3 regions of the Paraburkholderia sp. RL18-101-BIB-B genome follow, and region 3 is predicted to be linked to each of the others. Evidence: riboswitches for the same ligand, from Rfam matches in the RefSeq annotation. Region 3 holds a riboswitch; each other region holds the start of a gene.

Region 1 (9,748 bases), on a different contig from region 3:
CCGAGCGTCGCGCAGCGGATCATCAGCGTGACGAGGGTCTCGTCGAACACGTAGTAGACGCAGCGCTCGCCGCGTTCGAGCGCCGCGACGAGGCACGACACCACCGTGGTGGTCTTGCCGACGCCCGAAGGGCCGATCATCAGCGCATTGGTGCCGGGGATCAGACCGCCGCCCAGCAACGCGTCGAGTCCCAGCGTGCCGGTGCTGACCGCTTCGGTGTCGAACGTCGCGTGGTGTTCCGCCGCGACGAGGCGCGGATACACGTGGATGCCGCCGGTGTCGAGCGTGAAGTCGTGGTACCCCTCGCGGAATTTGATGCCGCGCATTTTGGCGATGCGCGCGCGCCGCCGGTTGCCGCCGTAGTCGTGCACGAGATTGTCGAGGCTGATCACGCCGTGCGCGATGCTGTGCAGCTGCACGTCGCCGGGATCGGCCGAATTGTCGTCGAGCAGCAGCACCGTGCATTCACGGGTGGCGAAATAGCGCTTGAGCGCGAGAATCTGCCGCCGGTAACGCAACGGGTTCTGCGACAGCAGACGCAACTCGGAAAGGCTGTCGAGCACGATGCGTGCGGGTTTGAGTTCGTCGACCTGCTGGATGACGTTGCGCACCGTCTCGCCGAGTTCGACCTCGGCCGGGTGCAGCACGGTCTGCTCGTACTGCGGGTCGAGACCCTCGTCAGACACCAGCTCGAGAATGCTGAAGCCGCCGATGTCCCAGCCGTGGCTTTCAGCTACCGAGATCAGTTCGGAGCGGGTTTCGGACAAGGTGATGTACAAGCCTCCCTGTCCTTCTTCGACACCCTTGAGTAAGAATTGCAAGGCCAGGGTAGTTTTACCTGTACCGGGCGCACCTTCCACGAGGTACATGCGGTGCGGCGTGAGACCGCCTCCCAGGATGTCGTCGATTCCTTCGATTCCCGAGGAAAGGCGGGCCGGCTTGGCGGCGGCTTGTCTGTTTGACATGGCGTAGCGTTTTGGCGTCGATGAATGGCTGGTGGTTGTTCAGCCGGTACGGCGAGAACGCAATATCTGTGCCCATCGACGCGGTCATCCAGCAGCGCGCTCCTTCACCAGTTGAATGAAGCGCGTGGCCGCGCTGTTATGCAACGCCGTCGGATAGGCGAGGTGCAGCGGCGCGCTGAGTTTCGAGGGGTTCGCGAGCGTGCAATACACGGTGCCCACCTGGTCGTAACGCTGCATGGAAGCGGGCACCAGCGTCACGCCCAGACCTGCCGCAACGAGGTTGATGCCCGACACCATGCGCGGCACTTCACGGGCAATGCGCGGGACGAAGCCGGCCTGCCGGCACGCGGCGAGGATATCGGCGTACATGCCGGGTGCGCCTGGGCGGCGGACCAGAATGAAGTCTTCGTGCGCCAGCGCTTTCAGCGACACTTGCGGCCGCTTCTTGCCCTTGAGCAACGGATGACCGACCGGCAACACCACGACCATCGGCTCGTCGAGCAGCAACTCGAACGCCACGCCTTCGCGCGCGTCGACCGGCTTGCGTAGAAACGCCGCCTGTATCTGGCCCGCGGCCAGACGCTCGATGATCTCCGCCGCGTTGAGTTCGGCAAGCTCGACGGCGACCTCGGGGCACACCGCGCGAAACGCGCGGATCGCCTCGGTCGTGAACGGATGAAAGGCCGCGGAACTCGTCAGCCCGATCGAAATCGTGCCGAGCTCGCCGCGCGCAATCCGGCTCGCCTTTTCGACCGACTGCTGCAGATTCTGCAGCAAGCGTTGCGTGTCTTCCGCAAAGGCCTGGCCGGCCGGCGTCAAGGTGACGCCACGCGGCATGCGCACGAACAGTTCGAAGCCGATCTCTTCTTCCAGCGTTCGAATCTGCTGCGAGAGCGGCGGCTGTTGCATGGCCAGCCGCTCTGCCGCGCGCGTGAATTGGCCTTCTTCGGCGACCGCCAGAAAGTAACGCAGATGCCGCAGCTCCATGGTGTTTCGTCTCCCGGACAGCGCTCGAAGGTCGGCTCGCTGCCATATCGAATAAATATGGGTTGTGCTTAAAACAGGTATTTTACATTTGCCACGGCCGATCCTACGATCTCGTCCATCGCATAGGAAATGAACGCGAAATAAAACAAAACGTGGAGACGTCAATGAAAAAACAATGTGCGGTGGCCACCCTGGCCGTCATGAGTTGCGCCGGCGCGCATGCGCAAGCATCGGTCACGTTATACGGTGTGATCGACACCAACCTCGAATTTCTCAACCATGCCGGCGCCGGCGGCGGCTCGCTGGTCCGCGAGAATTCCGGCGGCTTGAGTAATTCGCGCTTCGGCTTTCGCGGTGCCGAAGATCTCGGCGGCGGCAACAAAGCGTTCTTCATTCTCGAAGCGGGCTTCAACGGCAACGACGGCACCAACGCGAGCGCCGGCGTGCTGTTCAACCGCACGGCCGCAGTGGGACTTTCGAATGCCTACGGCGCACTGTCGGCGGGCTTGCAGTACACGGCGATGTACGACACGCTCATCAAATACGACCCGATGGTGTTCGGCCAGCAATACACGTGGATGCCGACCACCGGATCCGTCGACGGCTTTTCGTTCAAGGCGCGCGTGAACAACTCGGTCAAATATGTGGGCCGCTTCGGCGGTTTGACGGCGACGGCGGATTACAGCTTCGGCGGCTCGGCGGATTCGTTTCAGAGCAGCGCGGCCTACGGCGGCGCGCTCGATTACGACATGGGCAGCTTTGCCGCCGCGGTGGCCTACGACTACCGCAACGGCGCGATCAACTCGACCGGCATGTGGACCAAGTCGCGCAACTGGAGCGCCTCGGCGCGCGAGCAGCTCGGCGACGTCACGCTCATGGGCGGCTATGAGCACTATTTGTTTAACCCGACCAAGGGCAAGTCGGTGTCGTCGGCATTGTGGTTCGGCGGCGTGCGTTATCTGATCGCGCCGGCTTTCCGCCTGACGGCCGCCGCGTACTACCAGAGCAACAAGGCGGACAACGTGTCGAACTCGTTGATGGGCGTGCTGGGGGCGGACTATATTCTTTCGAAGCGAACCGATGTGTACGCAACGGTCGCGTATGCCGCGTCCACGCACTACGCTAACGACCAGTACACGCCCGTCGGCCTGACGAGCGACACCGCATTCGGTCCGAACCAGACCGGTGTGACGCTCGGTATTCGCCACCGGTTCTAAGTATTCGGTTTTTCAACGACGGATTCGACGATGCGCCGCGTTCAAGACAGTACACGGCGATCAGGAGCAAGCTGCATGACTTTCAATCTTTCACGACGTATTGGGGTGCTGTGTGCGTCAACCGCCGCTGCCCTGCTAGCGACGCTCGCGCAACCCGCGCTCGCGGTCCATGCTTACGAGCCGCATCTGAAGCCGGTGGCGACGATCTCGGATACGCGCTTCACGATCGACACGCCGCAAGGGCACGCGGAATTTCCGCTGTATCTGTCGAAGGATTGGAACGTCGCGCAGCCGCAAGTGACGCGCGCGGTGATCGCGATTCACGGCAAGCTGCGCAACGCGGACGTGTACTTTCGCACCGCGCAGAATGCTCGCGATGCCGCACACGCGGACCCCGACGCCACGCTGTTGATCGCGCCGCAATTCCTCGCCACGCTCGACACGCGCGTGCATGACGAACCGGCCGATCTGCTGCGCTGGACCGGCGACGCCTGGATGGGCGGCGAAGCGGCGCGCGCGCCGCTGCCGATCAGTTCCTACGAGGTGCTCGACGCGATCGTCGCGCGTCTCGCCGATCGCAAGCTGTTTCCCAATCTGCGGCACGTGGTGTTTGCCGGGCATTCGGGCGGCGGGCAAGTCGTGCAACGCTACGCCGTCGCGGCGCGCAACATCGCCGCGCTGACCGGCGAGGGCATCGACGTGCGTTACGTCGTGGCGAGCCCGTCCACGTATGCCTATTTCGATGCGCAACGGCCCAACGCGCAAGGCATTGCCGCGCCGTTCGATGCCGCGCAATGTCCCGACTTCAATCAATGGAAATACGGCATGGACAACCGGCCGCCCTATCTCGACGACCGAACACCCGCGCAACTCGAAGCGACCTATGCGGCGCGCCGGATCGACTACCTCGTCGGCGGCGCGGATGACGATCCGCAGCAAAGCGCGCTCGACAGAACCTGCGCCGCCGAAGCGCAAGGGCCGCAACGCGTCGCGCGCGCCGAGGCGTACTACCGGTATATCCAGTCGCGTCATCCGAACGGTTTGAAGCAGCGCTTTCATATCGTGCCGGGCGTGGGGCACAACGGCGCGCGCATGCTGACGTCGGTGTGCGCGCTGGCGGCGATGTTCGACACTCCGGGATGCGAGCAATGAGCGAAGCGACCTTCAATCAGCGCGCCGGTACCGCGTCCGAAGGCGACGCGTCGAACGGCTTGAGTCCGTCGATGGTGCGGCGCGCGATCTTCGCCTCCGTCCTCGGTAACGGCTTAGAGTGGTTCGACTTTCTGATCTACGGCTACTTCGCGAAGATCATCGCGCAAGTGTTCTTTCCCGGCGGCAGTGGATTCGTGTCGATCATGCTGACGCTCGCCACGTTCGCCGTCGGTTTCATCGTGCGGCCGATCGGCGGCATTCTGCTCGGCATCTACGCGGACCGCGCGGGGCGCCGCAAAGCGCTTTCGCTGCTGATCATTTCGATGGCGGCCAGCACGCTGCTGATGGGTCTCACGCCGGGCTATGCGCGCATTGGCATCGCGGCGCCGCTGCTGGTGGTGCTCGCGCGCCTGTTGCAAGGGCTCTCCGTGGGCGGACAGTTCGCGACGGCATCGGCGATGCTGGTCGAGTATGCGCCGCCGCACAAGAAGATGTTTTACGGCAGCTTCAATATGTCGGCGCAGGCGTTCGCGTTGCTGCTGTCGTCCGGGGTCGGCTATCTGCTGACCACGCAACTCACGCATGAGCAACTGGTGGCGTGGGGCTGGCGTCTGCCGTTTCTGTTCGGCGCGTTGGCGGGGCCGTTTGGCTTTTACATCCGGCATCGCGTGGCCGAATCGCCGGAGTTCGAGCGGCTGCTCGATCACAAGGACAAACCGCCGCGCGTCACGATCCGTCAGTTCTTCCGCGACAACGGCGATGCGGCGATCTGCGCGATGGGCGTGATCATCATCGGGGCGGCGACCAATTATGTGTGGCACTCGTATCTGTCGTTGTATGTCGAACGGCAATTGCATTTGCCGCTCTCCACCGCGTTGCTCGGCGCGTTCGTGTCCGGCGTGCTGAATCTGTTTCTGTTTCCGCTGTCGGGCAAGCTCGCCGATCGTTATGGCGCGTACAGGCTGTTCTATCCGATCGTGATCGCGTGGATGCTCTGCGTGTATCCGCTGTATCACTTCGTCGTGACGAACCCGACGCCGGGGCATCTGTTCATCGCGCAGATGATCGCCACGGTGTTCCTCGCCGCAATGTCCGGTGCGCATCCCGGCATGCTCGCGACATTGTTCCCGGTGCGCAGCCGTTCGGCGGGCGTAGCGCTCTCGTACAACATCGCGGTGACGCTGTTCGGCGGCATGGCGCCGCTCACCATCACCGCCTTGACGCGCGTGACCGGCAGCAGCCTCACGCCCGCGTTCTACCTGATTTTTGCCGGCTTCGTGTCGCTCGCGATGGTGTACTTCACGCGCGCCGGACGCATGTCGGGCGGCGCGGCGGCGAGGCCCGCCACCCATTGATCAACCACGAGCCTATTGCATGACCCAGCCTTTCATCACAGACGACGAACGCGCGCCGAATGAACATCCGGTCGCTGTTGTCGCAAGCCGGCATCTGAGCGTCACGACGCAAGCCGGCAGCGGCACCGTGCCCGTGTTTTCGAACGGCGACTGGCTAGCGCCGACGCGCGAAGTCCAACGCGCCGTGATTCTGATTCATGGCCGCCTGCGCAACGGCGACACGTATTTCGAACTCGCGCAGCGTTCGTGCGCGCTCGCCGGCGGCAGTGCGGCCGATACGCTGCTGATCGTGCCGCAGTTTCTCGCGACGGCGGATGTCGAGGCGCACGAGGTGCCGCCGTCCACGTTGCATTGGGACTGGACGAGCTGGATGGGCGGGGAGAACGCGGAAGGTCCCGCGCCGATCAGTTCGTTCGATGTGCTCGACGCCATTCTGCATACGCTTGCTTCGCGCGAGCAGTTCGCGTCGCTTGCCGAGGTGGTGATCGCGGGGCACTCGGGCGGCGCACAAGTCGTGCAGCGCTATGCGGTGGTGGCGCGCGACGAGGCGCCGCTCGCGGCGCGCGGCATCGCGCTGCGCTACGTGGTCGCGAATCCTTCGTCGTATGTGTACTTCGATGCGATGCGGCCGGTTGCGTCCGGCGAATTCGCGGCGTTCGATCGGGCGATGTGTCCGTCGTTCAATCGCTGGAAATATGGGCTCGAGGATTTGCCGGGCTATGCGGGCGACGCGGCTTCTGCCGCAGCGCTCGAAGCGCGTTACGCGCAGCGTGACGTCACCGTGCTGCTCGGCGGCGCGGATTGCGATCCGCAGCATCCGGCGCTCGACCGTTCATGCGCCGCGCTGACGCAAGGGGAACACCGGCTCGGGCGCGGGCTGGCTTATGCGCGCTATATGGCGTTGCGGCATCCGGAAGGATTGGCGAAGCACCGGACGTATGTGATCGATGGTGTCGGGCACGATGCCAAGGGGATTTTTGCTTCGGCGCAGGGGCTGGCGGCTTTGTTTGGTACTGGGCTGTGAGTGCGCATGGGCACGAAGCGTGCTACCGCGCTAATACCTGTGAGTGACTTCAAGGACCGCGCCGACATGAATAGAATCCGAATACTTGCCACCGCGCTTGCCGCTGCATCGCTAGGCGCGTTGCTGACCGGCAGCGCATATGGCGACGATGCGCCTAGCCCGTGTACCTCACTGAAACGGATCGTCGCGGCCGCCCCTGGCGGGCTCGCTTCATTGACGCCGGACGATGGCAAGGGCGTCGCGCAACCTTACGGCGACGACGCGCAATGTTCGGCGAGCCGCGGTGCGTATCAATGCAGCTGGACGCCGCATCACGACGCCGGTTCGAATGCCGACGCGCTGCAAGCAGTCGCAGCGGACATCGCGTCGTGTCTGCCGGACGCCACGCACGATCAGAATTCGCCGGGACGTCAGCACTTTTATCTGGGTGCGAAGGGCAAGCGGACCGACATCACGCTGACGCCGACCGGTTCGAACAAGCTGCGTCTGGTGGTGTCGGGTAAGTAAGCCGCCGCACGAAGGTGGCTAGTGTGACGCCGGCCACCATGTCCAGCCGCGCGACGAGCGCCGTAACTCGATCATCGAAAGCGGCGCGATTTCAATGCGCGGAAACACGGCGGGCGATGCCCCTAGCGCATGCACGATCGCTGCCCGGAGCACCGGCGCATGGGTGACGGCGATCACGTCGAGCGCATGATTCGGTGCACGATCCTTCGCGCCGTTTAGCGCGTCGAGCCATTCTCCTACCCGTTTCACGAGTTGACTGAACGACTCGCCGCCGTGCGGCGCGGCGTCGGGATCGCGCGCCCATGCGGCGAGGTCTTGCGGCGCTTTGGCAGCGAGGTCGGCCAACCGCCGCCCCTGCCATGCGCCGTAGTTCATATCCGCCAGACCGGCGTCGACCGATGCCGCGAGGCCCAGGGCGGCTGCCGTCTCGCGCGTGCAGGCGGCCGGGCTGACGAAAGCGTCCGCGTCGTCCGCGATCTCCAGACGCGTACGCGCCGCTTGGGCTTCGGCGAGGCCGCGGGCGTCGAGCGGGTCGTCGGCGGGAAAACGGCCTGCGCGCTGGGCGGCGGTCGATGCGTGGCTGATCAGTAACAGCCGAGTGTCCATTCTGTTCATGTCCTGTGAAGCCGCGCCCCGAAGGCGAACGCGAGCGGGATGAAGCGTACGTTTTGCGTTGCCGGGTGCCGAAGTTTAGCGCGTAGAATAGCGGGACTGCGAAGCGCGGAAGCCGGTGAGAGCCCGGCGCGGTCGCGCCACTGTAATCGGCAGCACAAGCCGAAAGCCAGACCTGAGCTTCGCACCAATCCTCTGCAATGACTATCGGGGCGCGTTACCCCAGGAGATGTCCATCATGAACGACGCTGTTTTCGATCCCGCCAACCAGCCTGTTGCTCAACCCACGCCGATTCCGCTGCGCGAGTTGTTGCCCTGGGTCGTGTTCGGCGGTTTGCTGTTGTTGCTCGCGCTTTACTTCGTGGGTGCGGAACAGGGCGCCACCTCGCTGGTGCCGGGCATGTACGTGCATGAGTTCGTGCACGACGGCCGCCATCTGCTCGGCTTTCCCTGCCACTAACGGAGTCGACCATGGTTGGTAAATTGTTGGTACGCGGGATGCTTGCAGGCATCGCCGCGGGACTGCTCACGTTCGGCTTTGCCCGGGTGGTGGGCGAGCCGCAGGTGAATCAGGCGATTTCGTTTGAAGAAAAAGCCGACGCCGCGAAGGGCGAGGCCGCTGAACCCGAGATTGTGAGCCGCGATACGCAGCGGGGTATCGGCCTGTTGACTGGCGTGGTGACTTACGGCGCGGCATTCGGCGGGCTGTTCTCGCTGGTGTTCGCGTACGCCTATGGACGAGTGGGCGCATTGAGCCCGCGCGCGTTGTCCGCGTGGCTTGCGCTTGGCGCGTTCATTGCGCTGGCGGTCGTGCCGAATCTGAAGTATCCGGCGAACCCGCCTTCGGTCGGCGACCCTGAAACGATTGGGACGCGGACGGGTTTGTTCTTCCTGATGATTGCGATATCGCTGGCCGCGATGGTGTTTTCGCTCAAGGTGCGGCGCCGTGCGGCTATGAAGCTTGGCGCGTGGAACGGCTCGATTGTGGGGGCGGCGGTGTTCATCGTGATCATCGCCGCGGTGCAGTTGTCGATGCCCACGATCAACGAAGTGCCGGAGGCTTTCCCGGCGGTGCTGCTGTGGAAATTCCGCGTCGCGGCGCTGGGCATGCAGGCGATTATGTGGGCGACGATCGGGCTGCTGTTTGGGGCGCTGGTTGAGCGGAGTGCGTTTATGCGGGTGGGGGGAAGGTCGGCGGTGAAGTCGGTTTGATGCTTTGGATTTGGTGAGCGCAACAGGTTTGGTGGTTGCGCTCCGCGTCTTGCTCTCGCACTTCGCTCTCCGTGCTTTGCGCGCAGTGGTCAAGAAGGGTTCTGCGTCAAGGAGTTGGGGCGGTTGTGGGGTGGTTATCCACAGGCTTGCGAACAATTTCTGTTGATAACTTTGCGCGCGCGACACTGCGCCCAAATGAATACTTTCAACCAGATGGCGAGAGGATGCTGAACCGGCAGTTTGTCGTGGAGAGTACTTGACCACATTGCCGCCTAGCCGTGGCTCAACTGGACTTTCTTTCATCACGTCAGCAAGGGACGCGTTACACCCGGCACGCACTTGGATTGAAGTCCTTGAGCAGCGACCCACAGAAATGTCCGCGCGACAGCGCTAGTACCCGCAACCATATCGCGTGAACCTTCCGGGCGAATCCGGTTCCCCCTTTCTGTCTGCAAAGTCACTTGTCCCTGAGGACTATCCAGCTCCCTCAGCAACCCCCGTCGTATCTGCGCGTTCCAAGCATGGCTGCCTTGGCCCGCCTCGTGCGAGTTTTTTTCTGCGCTGACTGGACAGAATATCGCTGGGTGTGATTTCCGGGGCACTGCATGAACCTTTGGGACAACCTGGATTGCCCTTTCCGTAGTTGAAAAATTCGGCGTGGCGCACTCCACTCACCTAGCACAGAATCGTCCTCGCATACCTCAAAAAAAGTTACCC
Region 2 (9,748 bases), on a different contig from region 3:
ATCACGCGCGCGATCTCCTCATGCAGCGTACGCACGCGCGGCGCGGCCGGATTGCTGTGGTCGGCGTGATACACGCTCGGCTGATCGCCAGCCAGATGCCGCACCGCCGCAACCATGCCGCCCTGAAACTGGTAGTAGTCGTTCGAATCGAGCAGGTCGTGCTCGCGGTTGTCCTGGTTCTGCAGCACCACGTCCATCGCGGCGAGGCGCGTGCCGAACGCGTGGCGAGCTTCTTCGCCCGAGTTCTTTTGCGTGTACGCGTAACCGCCCCACGCCTGATACGCGTTCGCGAGATCGGCGTCGGTCTGCCATTGCTGCGAATCGATCATGTCCTGCAGACCCGCGCCATATGCGCCGGGCCGCGCGCTGAACACGCGCCAGCCGGCGCGCTTGCGCGCTTCGGCGGCATCCATGCCGCGCGCGATCAACGCATCGCGTTCGCGCAGCACGCGTGCGCGAATCGGATTCACGTCCTCGGGTTCGTCGAGTTCGGCGACGGCCTGCACGGCGGCGTCGAACAGATGCATGACGTTGGCGAAGGCGTCGCGGAAGAAACCGGACACCCGCAGGGTGACGTCGATACGCGGTCGGTCGAACGCCTCGATCGGCATGATTTCGAAATCGGTCACGCGATGGCTGCCCGGCGCCCACTTCGGCCGCACGCCGAGCAACGCGAGCGCCTGGGCGATATCGTCGCCGCCCGTGCGCATGGTCGCGGTACCCCAGACGGAAAGCCCAATGGCGCGCGGATAGTCGCCTTTCTCCTGCAAGTGCCGTTCGATCAACTGCTGGGCCGATTTCAAGCCGAGCGACCAGGCGGCTTGCGTGGGAACTGCGCGCGTGTCGACCGAATAGAAATTGCGGCCGGTGGGCAGCACGTCGGGCCGGCCACGCGATGGCGAACCGCTCGGCCCCGGCGGCACGAAACGCCCTTCGAGGCCACGCTTCAATTGAAGTATTTCCTGCGGACCACAAGCGTCGAGCCGTGGCAACACGTCGTTACGCAGACGCTCGATCACCTGCTCCGCTTGCGGCAAGCCGGCCGCATAAAACGGCGCTACCGATGCGTCCGTTCGATCGCCACACACATCACGTAGCAACTCGGCCGCCAGCAACTCCAACCGTTCCCGCGTATCGCCACAGTGCCGCCACGGCGCATCGCTCACGCGCTGCAGCACATCGGGACGCGGCCCATCCCACGCCGCCGACCAGTCCACCGACAGCGGATCGAACAGATGATCCATCCGCAGATCACGCGCCAGCGCGTCGATCAAACCGGCCTTGCCGCCTTGGCCGTCGCCGACCGGAAAACGCCCCAACGCCAGCAACGTATCGCGCCGCTGCACGCCATCAGGCGATTGCCCGAACGTATGCAAGCCATCGCGAATCTGCGCCTCCTTCAACTCGCACAACCACGCATCGACGCGCGTGAGCAGCGCGTCTTCATCGTCCTGCCCGTTCGGCGCCGCGAGACTCAGCTCCTCATGCAGCTTATGTTCGACGATGGTCGCCAGAATCGTGCGTCGCAACAGCTTCGAGCGGCGCGGATCGACCATCAGCGCTTCATAATATTCGTCGACCTGGCGCTCGAGATCCTGCAAGGGTCCGTAACTTTCGGCGCGCGTGAGCGGCGGCATCAGGTGATCGATGATGACGGCCTGCGCGCGGCGTTTTGCCTGGCTGCCCTCGCCCGGATCGTTGACGATGAATGGATACAGATGCGGCATCGGCCCGAGAATCAGATCGGGCCAGCAGGCATCGCTCAACGCGACGCTCTTGCCGGGCAGCCATTCCAGATTGCCGTGCTTGCCGACATGCACGACTGCGTCGATGCCGAACTGGTGACGCAACCAGAAATAGAACGCCAGATACGCATGCGGCGGCACGAGTTCGGCGTCGTGATAGCTCGCGTAGTCGCCCTGTTCGCGCGAACGCGACGGTTGAATGCCGACGAACACCTGTCCGCAGCGCCAGCCCGCGATCATGAAGCGGCCGCGTCGCAGCGTCGGGTCCTGTTCGGGCGTACCCCAACGCGCGTTCAGCGCCTGGCGCGCCTCGGCGGGCAACGCATTGAAGTGCCCGAGATAGTCGTCGAGCGCGAGGCTTTGCAGCGCGGGACGCAGATCGCGCACGACCGGATCGTTGGTCACGCCTTCGGTGAGCTTCTTCAACAACGCGTCGCCGTTCGCGGGCAAGTCGGTGAGACGATAGCCCTCGGCGCGCAGCATCGACAGAATGCCGACCACCGAGGCGGGCGTATCGAGGCCCACGCCATTGCCGATGCGCCCTTCGCTCATCGGATAGTTGGCGAGGATCAGCGCGAGTTTCTTGTCCGCGTTATCGAATGAACGCAGACGGCACCAGCGCCGGCTCAGTTCAGCGAGAAAGCCCACTCGTTCGGCGTCAGGCTGATAACGCACCACGTCGACCTGAGTGTGAGGACAACGGTACGCGAGTCCCTTGAAACTGATCGCGCGCGTGATGATGCGGCCATCCACTTCCGGAAGCGCGATATGCATGGCGATATCGCGCGAATTGAGGCCTTGATTGTCCTTGACCCAATCCTCGCGATTGCCGCCGCTCAGGATCACCTGGAACACCGGAGCGTCGCCGGCGAGCGCAAGTGGCTCGGGGTCGTCGATCGCGGACGCGGCGAAGGCGGTCGTGTTCAGCACCAACGCGACCTCGTGCTGCGCGCACAGCGACTGCACGACGTCTCGGCTCATCGCATCTTTCAGCGAAGTAATCGCGATCGGCAGCGGATTCAGACCTTGCGATTCGAGCGCGTCGATCAGCGCATCGAACACGGCCGTATTGGCCGCCTGCAGATGCGCCTTGTAGAACAGGATCGCCGCGACCGGCGCGTCCCGCCGCCAGCGCGCCTGCCAATCGGCAACCGTCGGCGTGTCACGCTCGGGATGGTAGAGCGTCGCGGCGGGCAACGCGCGCGGCGGCGCCGGTTCGCGTCCCCACCCGCAGACACGGTGCGCGATACAGCGCAGGAACGCCTCGGCATTTTGTGGGCCGCCTTCACGCAGATAGCGCCACAGCTGATGGCACAGATCGGCGCTCGCGGTGCTGCGCGCGAGCAGGTTCGGATCTTCCTGCAGATCGCCGGAAAACATCGCGAGCGTCTGCTGCTTGCGCTCGGCGAGCGCCACCACCTGCTCGATGCCGTAAGGCCAATACGCCTCGCCGCCGAGGTGATCGACCACCACCACGCGTGCATGCTGCAAGACGTCTTCGACATAGAAATCGACCGACGCCGATTGCCGCAAATACGTGACGTTCGCGAGCCGCACGCTCGGGAAGCCCTCACCCAGGCGCGGAAAAACGCTCGCCAGCAGCGACAGCGTGGTATCGGCGGAGCTGAGCACCACGATATCCGCGGGCTGCTGATCGATACGGATCACGCCTTGCGTATCGTCGACAAAACCGCCAGGCGTGGTACGCAGCAGATGCATGAGCGCTTACGCCTGTTGCGTTTCGACGCTCGACGGCACGCCGAGCGCCGCGTCGAACGCGCGCTGCAACGCGGCCTGATCGAGATCCTCGCCGATCAGCACGAAGCGGCTCCGGCCGCTTTCGCCGGCCTGCCAGCGTCGATCGAAATAGCTGTCGAAGCGCCGGCCCACGCCCTGGATCACCAGACGCATCACCGCGCCCGGCAGCGCCGCGAAACCTTTGACGCGGTAAATCGTGTTCGTTTCGACCAGACGCTGCAACGCAGCGATCACCGCTTCGCGCGACGACACATTCGCCTGCACGACCACCGAGTCGAATTCGTCATGATGGTGGTCGGCGTCGTCGGCGGAACCGTGGTGATCGTGGCGCAAGTGGATCGTGTCTTCCGAGGCCGCTTCGAGGCCCAGCAACGTGTGCAGATCGAGTTGCCCCATGTGCGCGCGCACGATCTTCACTTGCGGCGGAATCTCCTCGCGGAGCAACACTTCAACCGCGCTTTGCTGCGCGTCGTCGAGCAAATCCGTCTTGTTCAGAATCACCAGATCGGCCGCGGACAACTGATCTTCAAACAGTTCGTGCAACGGCGACTCGTGATCGAGATTCGGATCGGCCTTGCGTTGCGCATCCACGGCGACGGGGTTGTCGGCAAACTGACCGCTCGCGGCGGCCGGGCCGTCCACCACGGTGACCACGGCATCGACGGTGAAACTGTTCTTGATCTGCGGCCAGTTGAAGGCCTGCACCAGCGGCTTCGGCAACGCGAGACCCGACGTCTCGATCAGCACGTGATCGATCTGATCGCGGCGTTCCACGAGCTTTTCCATCACCGGAAAAAACTCTTCCTGCACGGTGCAGCACAAGCAGCCGTTCGCGAGTTCATACAGTTGGCCTTCGGTTTCGACACCGTTTTCATCGCAACCTATGCCGCAACCCTTGAGGATTTCCCCGTCGATGCCGAGTTCGCCGAACTCGTTGACGATCACCGCGATGCGCTTGCCGCCCGCATGCTGAAGAATATGCCGCAGCAGCGTGGTCTTGCCGCTGCCGAGAAAGCCCGTGACGATGGTGACGGGGATCTTGCGCATTTGAGTTTGCATCGTGAGGTCCATCCGTAGGAGTTGCACGCGCACGCCGCTGTGTCTGTATGGCCATCTGCCTACGCCGGGCAAAACGAGGCACAGGCCCGGCCAGCCACGACGATAACAAAACACGGGGACGAACGACGGCGTTGCCGCGACAACAGAAAAACAGAAAGCGGGAATGAGGTCATGAACGCAGCGCCGCATCCCCGCGGCGTTCGTCCTTCGTATTCTGGCCGGTATCCGGGCTGGCGAAAGCGCCGCTTCCCCTTCCCGGGCGAGTGATTTCTCGCCCAGTGGTGATATGCCGACGCGGCCTTGCGCGTGGACATCGAAGCCGGCTCCGCGGCGCTAATGAACTGAACTTAGCACCACATTTCGCTTACCGTTGCGGGGGCAGCACAGGTTGACCCGATCCATGGCAGGTGGGCACCCTGTTTCCCGTTTAACTGCATGCGCACGAGCGCGCATACGAGCACCAAAGTGCGTGCGAGTGTAGGCCCGCGGCCCGGTGCCGTCAAGGAACCGCAAGCCGCAAGCGCTTATCGGGCGGGGCGCCATGTGCTATCGTATGCGCGCGTTTGGTGCCCGCACATGCATTCGCGTGTGCAGTTAAACGGGAAACAGGCGGCGCTCCATGCGCTCAACCTGTGCTGTCCCCGCAACGGTAAGCGACCTGCGGCGCAATCTTGAGTTGTCTTGCGCCGCGCATGCGTTTTTTCGATGCCACTGTCCAGCACATTCCAGCGAATGCGGACGGGAAGGCAAAGCGCATGAGGCCGCCAGCCCGGATACCGGCCAGACGCGGAGGCGGCGAACCTCAGGGCAACATCGCGCCGCCGGCCGCCGGAATCCGCGAGGGACGGATGTGAAGGCGCTGAAGCACGACATAGTGTGTCCACGTATGCGGATTCCGGCTGGAATCGCTACGCGCCACACATTGCGCCGTGCCTGAATCCGTCGTACCGCATGACCCCAAAGTCCGCCGCCTGGCGACCGTCCGCGCTTTACCCCTTTCCGCTTGTCACGACATGGCGCTCGCCATGCACGCCGCGATGACCCGCGCCTGGCTGATCGGCGCCGGCCCCGGCGACGTCGAGCTCATGACCATCAAGGCGACCCGTGCATTGGCGCAGGCCGACGTGGTGCTGGTCGACGATCTGGTGAATCCCGAGGTGCTGCAGTTCGCGCGTGCCGACGCGCTCGTCGTCTACGTCGGCAAACGCGGCGGCCATCCATCCACGCCGCAGGACGGCATCGTCGCGCAGTTGCTCGAACATGTGCGGGCCGGGCGCAGCGTCGCGCGTTTGAAAGGCGGCGATCCGTTCGTATTCGGCCGTGGCGGCGAAGAACAGCAGGCACTGCACGCGGCGGGCATCGAGGTGGAAGTCATCAACGGCATTACTGCGGGAATCGCGGCGCCCGCGGCGATCGGCATTCCCGTCACGCATCGCGATCACGCGCAGGGCGTGGTGTTCGTCACCGGACACGGCGCGGGCAGCGGCGAGCCGGACTGGGCCGCGCTCGCGGCCACCCGCATGACGCTCGTGATCTACATGGGCATGCGGCGGCTCAACGATATCGTCGGCGCGTTGCTCACGGCCGGCATGAGCGCCGACACGCCGTGCGCGGCGATCGAATCGGCCACGCGTCCCGGGCAACGCCATGCGCTCGCCCGGCTCGGCGAATTCGCCGATATCGTCGCGCGCGCCGGGCTCGGCTCGCCGGCGATCGTGGTGATCGGCGGTGTGGCGTCGCTAGCCTTGGAGCGCGCGGCGGCGCAGGCCGACGCTGCAACGCCGCCCGCAGACGGAACGGATACGCAATGAAAACGCTGAGCGTCGGCATCGGTTGCCGTTTGCACAGCCCGGCTGCGCAGATCGAAGCCGCGGTGCGCGCCGCGCTCGGCGCGCATTCGTTCGACGAAATCCGCAGCGTGGCCTCGGTCGATACCAAAGCCGACGAAACGGGCCTGCTCGAATTTTGCGCACGTCATGCGCTGCCGCTGACATTCTTCAGCCTTGATCAGATCGCGTCGATGCCCGTGGCGCAGCCTTCGGCGGCAGTGCGCGAGCATCTCGGCGTGGACGGTGTTTGCGAGCCGTGTGCGCTGCTTGCCGCGACTGCCGGGCTCGGCGAACCCGGCGCGCTCAATGCGGATCGAGCCCGCCTCGTCGTGCGCAAAACCGTCCATGCCGGCGTCACCGTGGCGATTGCTTCGAGCGCCGCGCACGCCGATAGTGAACACCCAAACAACGACACTCAGTAACAGGACCTGCCATGAAGACCGATCCCGAATCGCATCAACGCATGACCGAGCGTCGCCGCGAAGGCCACGAGAAAAAACAGGCCAACGCCACCGTCGAAAAAGGCCTGCTGATCGTCAACACCGGCACCGGCAAAGGCAAAACCACCGCCGCGTTCGGCATGGCCGTGCGCGTGCTCGGCCACGGCATGCGCCTGGGTGTCGTGCAGTTCATCAAGGGCGCGCTGCACACGTCGGAGCGCGACTTTCTCGGCGCGATCGCCAACTGCGATTTCGTCACGATGGGCGACGGCTACACCTGGAACACGCAGAACCGCGACGCCGACATCGCGACCGCGCGCAAAGGCTGGGACGAAGCGCGCCGCATGATCGAGAGCGGCGATTACCAGATGGTGATCCTCGACGAGCTGAACACGGTACTCAAGTACGAATACCTGCCGCTGGACGAAGTCCTCGCGGTGCTGACCGCGCGCGCGCCCATGCTGCATGTGGTGGTGACCGGCCGCCACGCGCCGGACGCGTTGATCGAAGCCGCCGATCTCGTCACCGAAATGCGCATCGTCAAGCATCCGTATCGCGAGCAAGGCGTGAAAGCGCAGCGCGGCGTGGAGTTCTGAGCGATGGCCGCGTGCCCCGCCCTGTTCATCAGCGCGCCCGCGTCGGGCCAAGGCAAGACCACGATCACGGCGGGTCTCGCGCGCTACCATCGGCGGCTGGGGCGACGCGTGCGCGTCTTCAAGACCGGACCGGACTTTCTCGATCCGATGATTCTGGCGCGCGCGAGCGGCGCGCCCGTGCTCTCACTCGATCTATGGATGGTGGGCGAAGCCGCCTGCCGCACGCTGCTCGCGCAAGCGGCCGCCGAAGCCGATCTGATCCTGATCGAAGGCGTGATGGGTCTGTTCGACGGCACGCCGAGCAGCGCCGATCTCGCCACCACGTTCGGCGTGCCGGTGCTCGCGGTGATTTCGGCGAAGGCGATGGCGCAGACCTTCGGCGCGGTCGCCTTCGGTCTCGCGCAATTCCGGCCGCAGGTGCCGTTTTATGGCGTGCTCGCCAATCGCGTCGGCTCCGCGCGGCATGCGCAGATGCTCGAAGAAGCGTTGCCGCCGGAGTTGCGCTGGTGCGGGCACATTGCCGCCAGCGATGAAATCGCGCTGCCCGATCGTCACCTCGGCTTGCATCAGGCGGACGAAATCGACGATCTCGACGCGCGCCTGGATCGTGCCGCTGACACTCTAGGCCGCACCGCGCTCGCCGAACTGCCACCGCCTGTCGAATTCGGCGCGCCCTTATCGGACGTCCTGCCGCGCCTGCTGGAAGGCAAGACGATTGCGATTGCGCGCGACGCCGCATTCTCGTTCATCTATCCGGCCAACATCGCGCTGCTGGAAGCACTCGGCGCGCAAGTCGCCTTCTTCTCGCCGCTCGCCGACGAAGCACTGCCGGAACACGCCGACGCTTTGTACCTTCCCGGCGGCTACCCTGAACTGCACGCCGCCACGCTGGCCGGCAACACCCGCAGCGGCGCAAGCATTCACGCGCACGCGAGCTCCGGCAAGCCGCTCGTCGCCGAATGCGGCGGCATGCTCTATCTGCTCGACCAACTCACCGACACGCACGGCGTGACCACATCGATGCTCGGCCTGCTGCCCGGCCACGCGACGATGCAAACGCGCTTCACCGCGCTCGGCATGCAGCAGATCGACAGCCTGCACGGGCCGATGACGGGCCATACGTTTCATTACTCGAAGCTGAACACGTCGCTTACGCCGCTGCGTTCAGCGACCCGGCCGCAGGGCGACGCGCCGGGCGAGGCCGTCTATCGCGCCGGCTCGGTCGTGGCGACTTACATGCACGCTTATTGGCCCTCCAACCCGGCCTTCACGGCCGCCCTGTTCCATGGCGAAGCCTTTTAACGATTCCGAGCGCGACGCCGTCTACCGCGCGATTTACGAACGCCGCGACATGCGCCATTTCGTGCGCGATCCGGTCGACCCCGCCGTGCTGCAGCGCCTGCTCGACGCGGCGCATCACGCGCCGAGCGTCGGCTTCATGCAGCCGTGGCGAATCGCGCGGATCACCGATCCTGCGCTTCGGACCGCTTTGCATGACACGGTGGAGAACGAACGCCTCGCCACCGCCGATGCGCTCGGCAAACGCCGCGAAGAGTTCATGAAGCTGAAAGTGGAAGGCATGCTGGACTGCGGCGAGTTGCTGGTGATGGCGCTGATGGACGGCCGCGAGCGCCACATCTTCGGCCGCCGGACCTTGCCGGAGATGGACCTCGCGTCGGTGGCGTGCGCGATCCAGAACATGTGGCTGGCCGCGCGCGCCGAGGGTCTCGGCATGGGCTGGGTGTCGCTGTTCGACGTCGACGTGGTTCGCCAACTGCTGCACATGCCCGAGGGCGCGCGGCCCGTGGCGATTCTGTGTCTGGGCCACGTCGACCAGTTTTATAGCGAGCCGATGCTGGAAACCGAACGCTGGGCGAGCCGCATGCCGCTTACCGACTGCGTGTTCGAAAACCGTTGGCCGGAAGACAGCAATGCGTCGGAATGATCTCGACGCGCGTTACGGCTGAAGCGGCTTTACCGACATGACTTTCGGCAGGCCGCCAGTTTCGTCGGCGCGCAGTTTCACGCGCCAATCTGGCGGCGCATCGAAGGGAAACCTGGCCAGCGCGCTTTTGACGAGCGTCGGGATGGCATGCAACGGATCCGCATCGCGGTCGCTGCTCACCGCGCTGACTTTGTAGACCTCCTGTCCGCTCGCACGCTCGAAAAACCGCAGCGTCAGCGCATGCTGGTACGCGGGGCCGCCGAACAGCGAGAATGGTGTTTCAGGCGGTCGAACACAGTCGCCCGACGTGCAGCCTGTTTCACCGACGCCGATCGTCGCCGGGCGCGTGTCGTAGGCCACTGAAAGCAGATAACGT
Region 3 (9,748 bases):
CGCTTTGCATGAAGCCCTCGCACGACGCGGCGTATGGACGCGTCTGTTCACTTCGTCGGGCAGCGTCCGATTCGGCTTGCCTGCGAGCGAGGCCGAATGGACACGCTTCGAAGAGAGCTTGCGCGAAGGCGTACGAGAGATCGATGCTACGCGAGCGTGCTGATCCAAAGAATACGAAGCCCTCGCCCCCACAATAACTACGCGCCCCGCGGCCTCGCCCGATGAACCGACTCGCCCGCTTCACCTTCGCCGCCGCGGTCTTCGTCAACGCACTGCACGCGCGTGCCGCCATCTCCGTCATCGACGATACCGGCGCAACCGTCACCCTGCCCGCTCCCGCGCAACGCGTCATCAGCCTCGCGCCGCACGTCACCGAATTGCTGTATGCCGCGGGCGGCGGCGCGAAAGTGGTCGGCGCCGTGTCGTACAGCGACTATCCGCCCGAGGCGAAACAGTTGCCGCGCGTCGGCGATAACAAGGCGCTCGACCTTGAGCGCATCGTCGCACTCAAGCCCGATCTGATCGTGGTGTGGCGGCATGGCAATGCGCAGCGTCAGCTCGATCGACTGCGCGAGATGCACATTCCGCTGTTCTTCAGCGAGCCGCATCATCTCGACGACGTGGCCGTGTCGTTGACGAAGCTTGGACAACTGCTCGGCACGTCATCGGCGGCGGATGCGGCGGCGGCCGCCTACCGTCTGGACATCGCGAAACTGCGCAACCAGTATGCGAGCCGTCCGCCCGTCAGCGTGTTCTATCAGGTGTGGGACCAACCGTTGATGACGCTCAACGGCGAGCACATGGTCAGCGACGTGATTGCGCTGTGCGGCGGCCGCAACGTGTTCGCCAAACTTGAACCGCTGGTGCCGACCGTCTCGACCGAAGCAGTGCTCGCGGCGAATCCGGAAGCGATCGTCACGGCGGCACCGGGCGCGACCAAACCGGACACCACCTTGCCGCAACTCGGCACATGGCGCGCATGGCCGAGCCTGACAGCGGTGGCAAACAACAATCTGTTCGCTATCGACGGCGATCTGATCAACCGCCCGGCGCCGCGCATTGCGCAGGGCGCGAAGCAAATGTGCGAAGACCTCGAAGTGGCGCGCTCACGCAGAAAGCCTGGCGCGCAGTAACGCGCGGGTGATCAGCCGCGACCCGCCTCACGCATTCCAGCGCACCAACGACCACTGCTGCGTTGCATCGTTTCTGCGCAACCAGACGATCCCGCTCATATCGAGCGACCATCGCAGACAGCGTTCCAGCGGCACGTCCAGCACGATCGACGCAATCGCCCGCATTACACCCGCGTGCGTGACCACATAGGCCGGCGACAACTCACGCGTGAGCGCGAATGCGTCGAGCCATGCACGTACTCGCGCGACGAACTGCGCGACGCTCTCGCCACCATGCGCGCGCGCGTGTTCGAAGTTGGCCGCCCAGTCGTCGAGCAATTCGCGATCGATGGCGTCCCAGCGTTGCGCTTCCCAGTCGCCGAAATTCATTTCCATCAGACGGTCGTCGTGACTGATCACAGAGCCGAAGTCGTTCGCCAACTCGGCGGCGAGCGCCGAGCAGCGCTTCAACGGACTCGACATCAGCACGCGTGGCGCGGGCACCTGCAAAGTCGCGAGCTTCAGGGCGAGCGCGGTGGACGATACCTCGGCATCTTCGGCGAGCGCCACGTCGCTGTGGCCGTAACACACGCCCGCATCGAGCGCGACCGCGGGATGACGAATCAGGACGATATCCATGCGAGCCCCACCAGGTAGATGCTCAATTCGAAAACTTGCTGCGCGAAACCGAGGCAATCGCCGGTATAACCGCCAATGCGTCTGACGAAATAACGGCCCATTGCCACGCGAAGTACGAGCAGAACCACGGCCACCGAGCCCGCGAAGCGCCAGTCCGGCGCAGCGAGCCCGTTCGGCCACAGCAGCCACGGCAAGCCGAATATCGCGGCGCACATGAACGCACCCGCGCTCAGGCGCTGCGCCACCGGTTTGGCCTTGCCTTCGGCACGCACGTAATCGAGCGTAGCCAGGTAGCTGATCGCACAGCTACGGCTCGCCGCGTGCGCGGCAATCATCAGACTTGCGGCACGCATCGGCGGCAATGCAACGAGCGTCTGCCACTTCAATGCAAGCGCGATGACGAGCGCGATAGCGCCGAAAGCGCCGATGCGCGAGTCATGCATGATTCGCAATACATCTTCGCGCGTATAGGCGCCACCGAACGCATCGACGCAATCAGCCAGACCGTCCTCGTGGAACGCGCCGGTCACGAGCAGCGACGCGGCCATCGACAGCAGCACCGCCACGCCCGCGGGAAATACGCGCAGCGCGGCGAGATAGACCACCGCGCTCAATCCGCCGATCAATACGCCGACGAGCGGAAAATAACGCGCCGCCGCGTTCAGGTAGTGCGGCTCATAGCCAACCCAGCGCGGCACAGGCACGCGCGTGAAATAGCCGAGCGCCGTGAAGAAATAGCGCAGTTCCGCGAGCGGATTCATGTGTGTGCCGGTCGAGCGTTTCTGTCTGAAGGATCAAGCGGATCACGCATCGCGATTCGCGACGCCGGCCGATTCGAAGCTCGCCATTTCGTTGACGAACGCCGTTGCCGCGCGCAACAGCGGCACCGCGAGCGCCGCGCCAGTGCCTTCGCCAAGACGCATGTCGAGCGACAGCAACGGCAGCGCGCCGAAATGATCGAGCATGCGCCGATGCCCCGCTTCGTTCGACGCATGCGCAAATACGCAATACTCGCGAATGCTCGGCGCGAAGGCGTCGGCGATCAGCAAGGCCGAGGTCGCGATGAAGCCATCGACCAGAATCGTCATACGTGCCTCGGCGGCCGCGAGATAGGCGCCCGCCATCATCGCGATCTCGAAGCCGCCGAAGGTGGCAAGCACGTCGAGCGGATCGGTGGACACGGGGTGACGTGCGAGCGCCGAGGCCAGCACGTTGCGCTTCCTCGCGAGCCCCGCGTTGTCGAGACCCGTGCCGCGGCCGACGCATTCGTCGATCGGCACGCGGCACAGCCGGCTCATCAGACACGCGGCCGCCGAGGTGTTCGCAATCCCCATCTCCCCGAAACCGATCACATTGGTGCCGAGCGCCGCGTGATGCCGCACGCGCGCCGCGCCCGCCTGCATCGCAGCGAGTGCCTGGTCGCGGCTCATGGCCGGCTCGCGCGCGAAATTGCGCGTGCCGGCCGCGACGGGAATGTCGACGAGACCCGCCGTCGACGGCAACGGCGTCGCAATGCCCGCGTTGACGACTTCGAGCTCGATGCCCGAGACGCGGCTCAACGCATTGATCGCCGCGCCGCCGGCGAGGAAGTTGACGACCATCTGCGCGGTCACCGCCTGCGGATAAGGGCTCACGCCCTCTTCGGCGACACCGTGATCGCCGGCGAAGACGATCATCGCCGGGCGCGTCACGGTGGGACGCGTCGTGCGCTGAATCAGGCCCATCTGACACGCGAGCGTTTCGAGCCGGCCGAGACTGCCGGGCGGCTTCGTCTTGGTATCGATGATGTGCTGCAGCTCGTCACGCAGCGTTTGATCGAGCGGTTCGACTTCGGGCAATCCGGGCAAGCGTGGCAAAGAAGTCATGAGCGTGTGTCTGAAAGAGAATGTGGGAATGAAGCGATCAGCTTGCCGGCGTGTCATGTCCGGCAGGCGATCCGTGACGCGCGCGCGGCGCGGGAATCAGCGCCTCGTGTTCGCCGTCGCGAATCAGAATCAACGGATAGCCGAATGCGCGGCTCGCCAGCGTGGGCGTCAACACGTCGTGCACCGGTCCGGCATACGCGCCGCCCGCGCCGTCGAGCAGCAGCGCATGCGTGGCGAAGCGGCGCGCGAGGTTCAGGTCGTGACATGAAAACATCACTGTACGCCGAGGCTCGCGCGTCCACGTGGCCAACGCCTCGAGGCAGTCGATCTGATGATGCAGATCGAGATGCGACAACGGCTCGTCGAGCAGCAGCAACGGCGCTTCCTGGCATAGCACCGCCGCCAGCGCCACGCGTTGCCGCTCGCCGCCGGAGAGTGACAGCACATCACGCGCGGCGAACGCGGCGAGGCCCAACAAGTCCAACGCCGCGTGCGCCGCTTCACGATCAGCTTCGCGCTCCCAGCCCCAGCCGGTGAGATGCGGGAAGCGGTTGAGCATCACGATATCGAGCACGCTCGCGCTGAATGCGTCGGGCGCGTTTTGCGGCATCAGCGCGCGGCGTTGCGCGAGCGGCAGCGGCGGCCAGTCGGCGAGGCGCACGCCATCGAGTTCGACATGTCCCGCCGACGGTTGCAACAAGCCCGCGAGCGTGGAGAGCAAGGTTGTCTTGCCCGCGCCGTTCGGGCCGGCGATGCACCAGATCTCGCCTGCGTAGAAGGTATGCGTGAAAGCGTCGAGCAAAGTGCGCGCGCCCACACGCAAGGTCAAACGTTGCGCGCTGAGGACGGATTCGGAAATGGAGTGAGCTTGCATCATCGGCGCCTGTGCAGGAGCATCCACAGAAACACCGGCACGCCGATCATCGACGTGATCACGCCGACCGGCAGCTGCGCCGGCGCGATCACGGTACGCGCGATCAGGTCCGCGCCCATCACCGCGACGCCGCCGCCGAGCGCCGCGGCCGGCAGCAGCATGCGCTGATCGTTGCCGAACGCGAGCCGCAGCATGTGCGGCACGACCAGTCCGACAAAGCCGATGGTGCCCGCCGTCGTCACCGCCGCGGCCGCTGCCAGCGAAGCCACCAGATACACCCGCAAACGCAACGGCATCACGGCGACGCCCAACGCCTGCGCGGCGGCGTCGCCACGCAGCAGCACATTCAGACGCGGCGCGACAGGCACGATCGCAACCAGCACGATAGCGAGGGCGGCGAGCGCCGTCCAGGGCATCGTGCCGCCGTTGAGGTCGCCGGTCAGCCAGAACAGCATGCCGCGCAAGCGATTGTCGGGTGCGAGGTTGAGCAGCAAAGTAATGAGCGCGCCCCAGCCCGCAGCGATCACCGCGCCAGTCAACAGCAAGCGCGGCGACGTGTCCTGCGGCTCGCCGCGCCACAACTCGCGGCGCGCGAGGCCGAGCACCAGCAGGATCGACACGAATGCGCCGGCGAACGCGCTCGCGTCGACGATCCACCATGCGCAACCGGCGATCATCGCGATCAGCGCAAAGGTCGCCGCGCCGCCCGATACGCCCAACACGTAGGGCTCGGCGAGTGGATTGCGCAACAGCACTTGCAGCAACGCGCCGGCCAGCGCGAGCAACGCGCCGCAGGCGAAACCGGCCACTGCGCGCGGCAAGCGCAGCGTGCGGACGATCTCGGCGGCTAAGTCAGAAGAACCGACAGACGACGCATGCGACGGCATCAGCGCCGCCAGCACGCGCATCGGCGCAAGCGACACGCTGCCCAACGCAAGCGACGCCATCAACACCGCCAGCGCGATCACTGCGAGCGCAAGCCAGATCGCGGCCGCGCGCTTCGCGCTCATCACGCGCAGTGTCGCGGGCATCGAACTCGCGTGTCGGCTCATGTGTCGGCTCATCCGCACGACCTTAGCGAAGCGACTCGCTCACTGCTGCTGCCAACCAACCGTGAGATACGCACCGCGCCGCGGCGAGTTATACGAGTAGGCCGTTTCATAGTCCTTGTCCAACAGATTCTGGATTTGCGCGGCCACGTACCATGCTTTCGTGATGTTGTAGCGCGCCGACAGATTCACCACGCCATAGCCGCCCAGCTTGCCGCTGCTGTCATTGCTCGGGCCGCTCACGATCCACTCGCCGCCGACGCGCCACGCGGCGATGCTGCGGTTCACCGTCAGCGCACCGAAGCGCCGCGCACGCCGCACGAGGTCGGCATCGTTGTCGAGGTCGACGGGATTTTGCAGCGTCACCGACGCGCGCACGTCCGTCTTGCCGACATGGCCGCTCCACGATCCTTCGAGCCCCTGCACCTTTGCATGGCCGACGTTCTGTGCCAGATAGATACCGGGCGTCACCTGCTCATAGTTAATCAGATTCGCGTAGCGCGTCTGGAATGCGGTCAGGCGCATCACGCCGAGCGCATTGGACGCGTACTGCAGCGCGGCTTCGATCGAATGGCTGCGCTCCGGTTGGATCGACGGATTGCCGCTGAACGGATAGTACAGATCGTCGAAGCTGGGCGCGCGAAACGAATCCGAATAGCTTGCGGTCACCTTCCAATGGCCGGTGATGTCGAAGCCATAGCCGAGATAGTAACTGTTCGCTCCGCCGAAATCGGAATACTGGTCGCGCCGCACGTTGGCCTGAATCTGATTGCGCCCGAAGCGCCCCGTATAGCCGACGAAACCTGAATCCACATGCCGGTCGGGCGCCGCGAACGTATCCGAATCGAGGCTCTGATCGAGATGCTCATAGCCGACCTGCAACTTCTGCTGCGCGGCCAGCGCGAAATCGCTCTGCCATGTGTACTGGCGATTGTCGGTATCGAAGCGGCCGTTGTACACGCCGTTGGTATTCGACACGCTGCGGTCGTCACCTTCGGCGACGATGAAGTGCGTCGTCCACCAGTCGGTCAGCCTGCCGTTCGCGAACACCGAGACCTGGCGCACTTTGCTGTACAGGTTGTTCAGATCGGTCGGCACGCCGTACGCATTGTCGTAGCTGTTGTTGCCGTTCGACTGGAAGTAGCTGGCGCCGGCATCCCATTTGTCGTTGAACTTGTGGCGCAGCGAAGCCGAGATGCTCTCGTTCAGATAGCCGTTCGCATTCGGATTGGCGTTGGGCGCCTCACGTGGATTGAGCGACGAGAAGCCGTCGTCCTTCGACCGCGCGAGCGAAATGCTGAAGGTCGTCTTGCCGTCTTTATCCAATGCGCCGTTCACGCCTGCCTGCTGCGTCTGCGTGTGATAGCTGCCGTAGCCCAGCGAAAAATTGAAACGCGGCGGGTGGTCACCGCCCTCTTTCGTGAATACCTGCACCACGCCGCCAATCGCGCCCGAGCCGTACAACGCCGACACGTTGCCGTTCACCACCTCGACGTGATCGATCTGGTCGAGCGGAATCTGCGCGAGTTGCGGCGCACCCAGGCTCACCGAATCGACCCGCACGCCGTCGATCAGCAGCAGCGATTGCGTCGACGACGCGCCGCGCAAATAGAGGCTGGTCGTCGAACCAGGGCCACCTGTACGCGAGATTTGCGCGCCGGGCGCGAGTTGCAGGAGGCCGGGCAAATCGGTCGCGGTGGTGTCGGCGATATCCTGCTGATCGAACAGCGACGTCTGCGGGATCGCATCGGCGAGTGCTTGCGGCCCGCGCTCCGCGGTCACCACCACGGGCGACAGCACCGCCGAAGACGGCACGGCGGCCGATGAATCCGCCGCCGAGGACGAAGAAGAAGATGAAGGAGCAGCTTGCGCAGGCACGACGATCGGCAGGCCCGCGAAGGCGAGCAACGCCGCGCGGGCGAAGGGGGACAGCATGGGATGAAAGTCCTGTGGATAGCGTGCGCGGCCCGCTTCCCCGCAGGCCGATGCGTAACGAGGCGCCCGCGTATTTAACATTTTCGCGCGTGACGTGCCTCTCCCTCTGGCCGGTATCCGGGCTGGCGACACATCGATTCCGCCTTCCCACGCGTGACGCGCAGTGGCACACTCGCGAGTTGAACTTCCAACACGCGATCAGAATCGACTTGCATGACGAATGCGGTCGCTTACCGTTGCGGGGGCAGCGCAGGTTGACGCGTTCACGTGAACGGCGCGCCCTGCTTCCCGTTTAACTGCGCGCGCCGTTGAAAAGCGCACGCGGGCACCAGAGTGCGGCAAGTTTAGGAGCGGCCTCGGGGTCCGTCAACAATGCCGGGACCGTGGGCCATCTGTTCTGTTAAGTGCAGGCTATTGTCCGACGCGTGAGTACTTTTTCATCATATGGTCGATAAAAGCCTGCACAAAGCGATGTTGTTACGTCTCGAAACGAGACAATTGTCGGAACCTGCGACATTCCGCGCTAAAATGCGATGTCTTTAGAGGACGCAGCACATGCTCACCGAACTCGAAACACTTTCACAGAATATCGGCAAGCTGATTGCGATCAGCCAACGCCACAATGAAGCGCGACTCGCGCTCGAAGAGCAGCTCGCCCACTCGCGCGCCGAAGTCGAAGCCACGCGCACGGAACTTGCGATGCTGCGCGAGGAACGTAACGCGCTGCAGGCGGAACGCGACGCGCTATCGGCGAAGATCGACGACGCACAGGTACGCCTGAATGCGATTCTCGAGAAGCTGCCGCGTGCCCGCGCGAACAGCGAGCCGGACAACCAGCTCGATCTGCTCGAGCCGGCTCAGCACGAAGTCGAAGCTGAGAGCGACGTGACCCGCCACGGAGAAAATGCATGACCACCAAGCAGATCGAAGTATCGATTCTCGGCGTGCCCTATCGCCTCGCCTGCTCGCCGGAAACGGAAGCGGCGCTGCTCGAAGCGGTCGCACGCGTCGACGCCGAAATGTCGAAGATCCGCAATAACAGCAACGTGCGCGGCACGGATCGCATTGCTGTCATGGCTGCGCTGTCGCTGGCATCGGAACTGCTTAGACTGCAATCGAGCGTGAGGCACGGAGAAGCATTTCCCGCTGAAGAAATCCGGCGTACAATGCATCAAATGAACGAACAGCTGGGTACTGTGATTGAGCAGTACAGCATGCAGTAAGGGTCGTGTGTTATCGTGCTGCCGGTCCTGAGATCGGCAGCGGATTCAAACGGAGTGCGTGAGCACAAGGCGTGCAAGATTCAGCAAACGTTTGAGTTCAATCGGTAGTTCAGCTTCATCGGTTTAGCTTCCCTGCCTGGTTCGCCAAGGTCATATATTCCTTGAACCAATGCCATGTGCACGGTTGCGGAAATTTGTAGCACGGGTGTGCGCGTCACTCTGTCTGATGTACCCGAAGTGTTGCTAACTGCGACCAATTCTGAACCCCCGGTTCAGGATGCCGGCCTAGCGGCTAAGGCGGGGACCTTATTTAGAACGGCATCGGACTTCGGTTCGGTGCCGTTTTTCTTTGGGCGCTGTTTTTTGTACGCCGGTTTCTTCCGCATCTTCAACCCCTTAACGTTCAATTCGATTCATGCGCTACTGGCTAATGAAGTCCGAACCGGACGAAGCAAGCATCGATCATCTCGCCAACGCACCGCATCGCACGTTGCCGTGGACCGGCGTGCGCAACTATCAGGCGCGCAACTTCATGCGCGACATGATGCAGGTCGGCGACGGTGTGCTGTTCTATCACTCGAGCTGTCCCGAGCCCGGCATCGCGGGAATCGCCGAGGTATCGTCCACCGCGTATCCGGACCCCACGCAGTTCGATAAGAAGAGTCCCTACTACGACGCGAAGTCGTCGCAGGAAACGCCGCGCTGGGTGCTCGTCGATGTGGTGTTCAAGAAGAAGATCCCGCTGATTCCGCTCGCCGCGCTGCGCGAGCATGACGAACTCAAGGACATGCGCGTGCTCGCCAAAGGCAACCGCCTGTCGATCACGCCAGTGACCGAAGCCGAATGGCGCTTCATCACCAAGCGGCTCGCTTGAGCTTGCATGCTTGATGGATGCGCAACGCGTATTCATGCACACGCAAACGTTAAAGCAACGTCAAACCGGGGAACCAAGCTCAGGTTACAAGCGCCTAACGGACTCAAAAACGGGACTCGCAAACGCCGTGCCATTGCGCGGCGCTTGCCCCGATCGTGCACAACCTGTTCAAGCAAG

What was found. Region 3 has a riboswitch for cobalamin ahead of P0D73_RS40500 (TonB-dependent receptor domain-containing protein). Riboswitches for the same ligand answer to the same signal wherever they lie in the genome.
Region 1: linked by a shared signal. The riboswitch ahead of P0D73_RS10845 (CbtB domain-containing protein) and the one ahead of P0D73_RS40500 (TonB-dependent receptor domain-containing protein) in region 3 are both predicted to bind cobalamin.
Region 2: linked by a shared signal. The riboswitch ahead of cobW (cobalamin biosynthesis protein CobW) and the one ahead of P0D73_RS40500 (TonB-dependent receptor domain-containing protein) in region 3 are both predicted to bind cobalamin.

Annotation. Positions count from the first base shown of each region.
Region 1 is NZ_JARESV010000005.1:40,342-50,089, reverse strand. It holds gene P0D73_RS10885 (ATPase domain-containing protein) at 1-965, opposite strand, end outside; gene P0D73_RS10880 (LysR family transcriptional regulator) at 1,050-1,952, opposite strand; gene P0D73_RS10875 (porin) at 2,117-3,169, shown strand; gene P0D73_RS10870 (alpha/beta hydrolase) at 3,245-4,321, shown strand; gene P0D73_RS10865 (MFS transporter) at 4,318-5,676, shown strand; gene P0D73_RS10860 (alpha/beta hydrolase) at 5,696-6,700, shown strand; gene P0D73_RS10855 (hypothetical protein) at 6,767-7,207, shown strand; gene P0D73_RS10850 (histidine phosphatase family protein) at 7,226-7,813, opposite strand; adenosylcobalamin (AdoCbl) riboswitch at 7,902-8,055, shown strand; gene P0D73_RS10845 (CbtB domain-containing protein) at 8,058-8,279, shown strand; gene P0D73_RS10840 (CbtA family protein) at 8,291-9,031, shown strand.
Region 2 is NZ_JARESV010000070.1:3,414-13,161, forward strand. It holds gene cobN (cobaltochelatase subunit CobN) at 1-3,464, opposite strand, end outside; gene cobW (cobalamin biosynthesis protein CobW) at 3,471-4,562, opposite strand; cobalamin riboswitch at 4,762-5,042, opposite strand; cobalamin riboswitch at 5,110-5,361, shown strand; gene cobA (uroporphyrinogen-III C-methyltransferase) at 5,600-6,373, shown strand; gene P0D73_RS42535 (cobalamin biosynthesis protein) at 6,370-6,813, shown strand; gene cobO (cob(I)yrinic acid a,c-diamide adenosyltransferase) at 6,825-7,427, shown strand; gene P0D73_RS42545 (cobyrinic acid a,c-diamide synthase CobB) at 7,431-8,729, shown strand; gene bluB (5,6-dimethylbenzimidazole synthase) at 8,713-9,372, shown strand; gene P0D73_RS42555 (DUF4136 domain-containing protein) at 9,385-9,748, opposite strand, start outside.
Region 3 is NZ_JARESV010000059.1:11,017-20,764, reverse strand. It holds gene cobD (threonine-phosphate decarboxylase CobD) at 1-163, shown strand, start outside; gene P0D73_RS40530 (cobalamin-binding protein) at 222-1,133, shown strand; gene cobC (alpha-ribazole phosphatase) at 1,161-1,751, opposite strand; gene P0D73_RS40520 (adenosylcobinamide-GDP ribazoletransferase) at 1,736-2,512, opposite strand; gene cobT (nicotinate-nucleotide--dimethylbenzimidazole phosphoribosyltransferase) at 2,555-3,616, opposite strand; gene P0D73_RS40510 (ABC transporter ATP-binding protein) at 3,654-4,493, opposite strand; gene P0D73_RS40505 (FecCD family ABC transporter permease) at 4,490-5,542, opposite strand; gene P0D73_RS40500 (TonB-dependent receptor domain-containing protein) at 5,582-7,474, opposite strand; cobalamin riboswitch at 7,566-7,822, opposite strand; gene P0D73_RS40495 (ATPase) at 8,030-8,386, shown strand; gene P0D73_RS40490 (cell division protein ZapA) at 8,383-8,697, shown strand; RNA gene ssrS (6S RNA) at 8,824-9,005, shown strand; gene P0D73_RS40480 (EVE domain-containing protein) at 9,113-9,571, shown strand.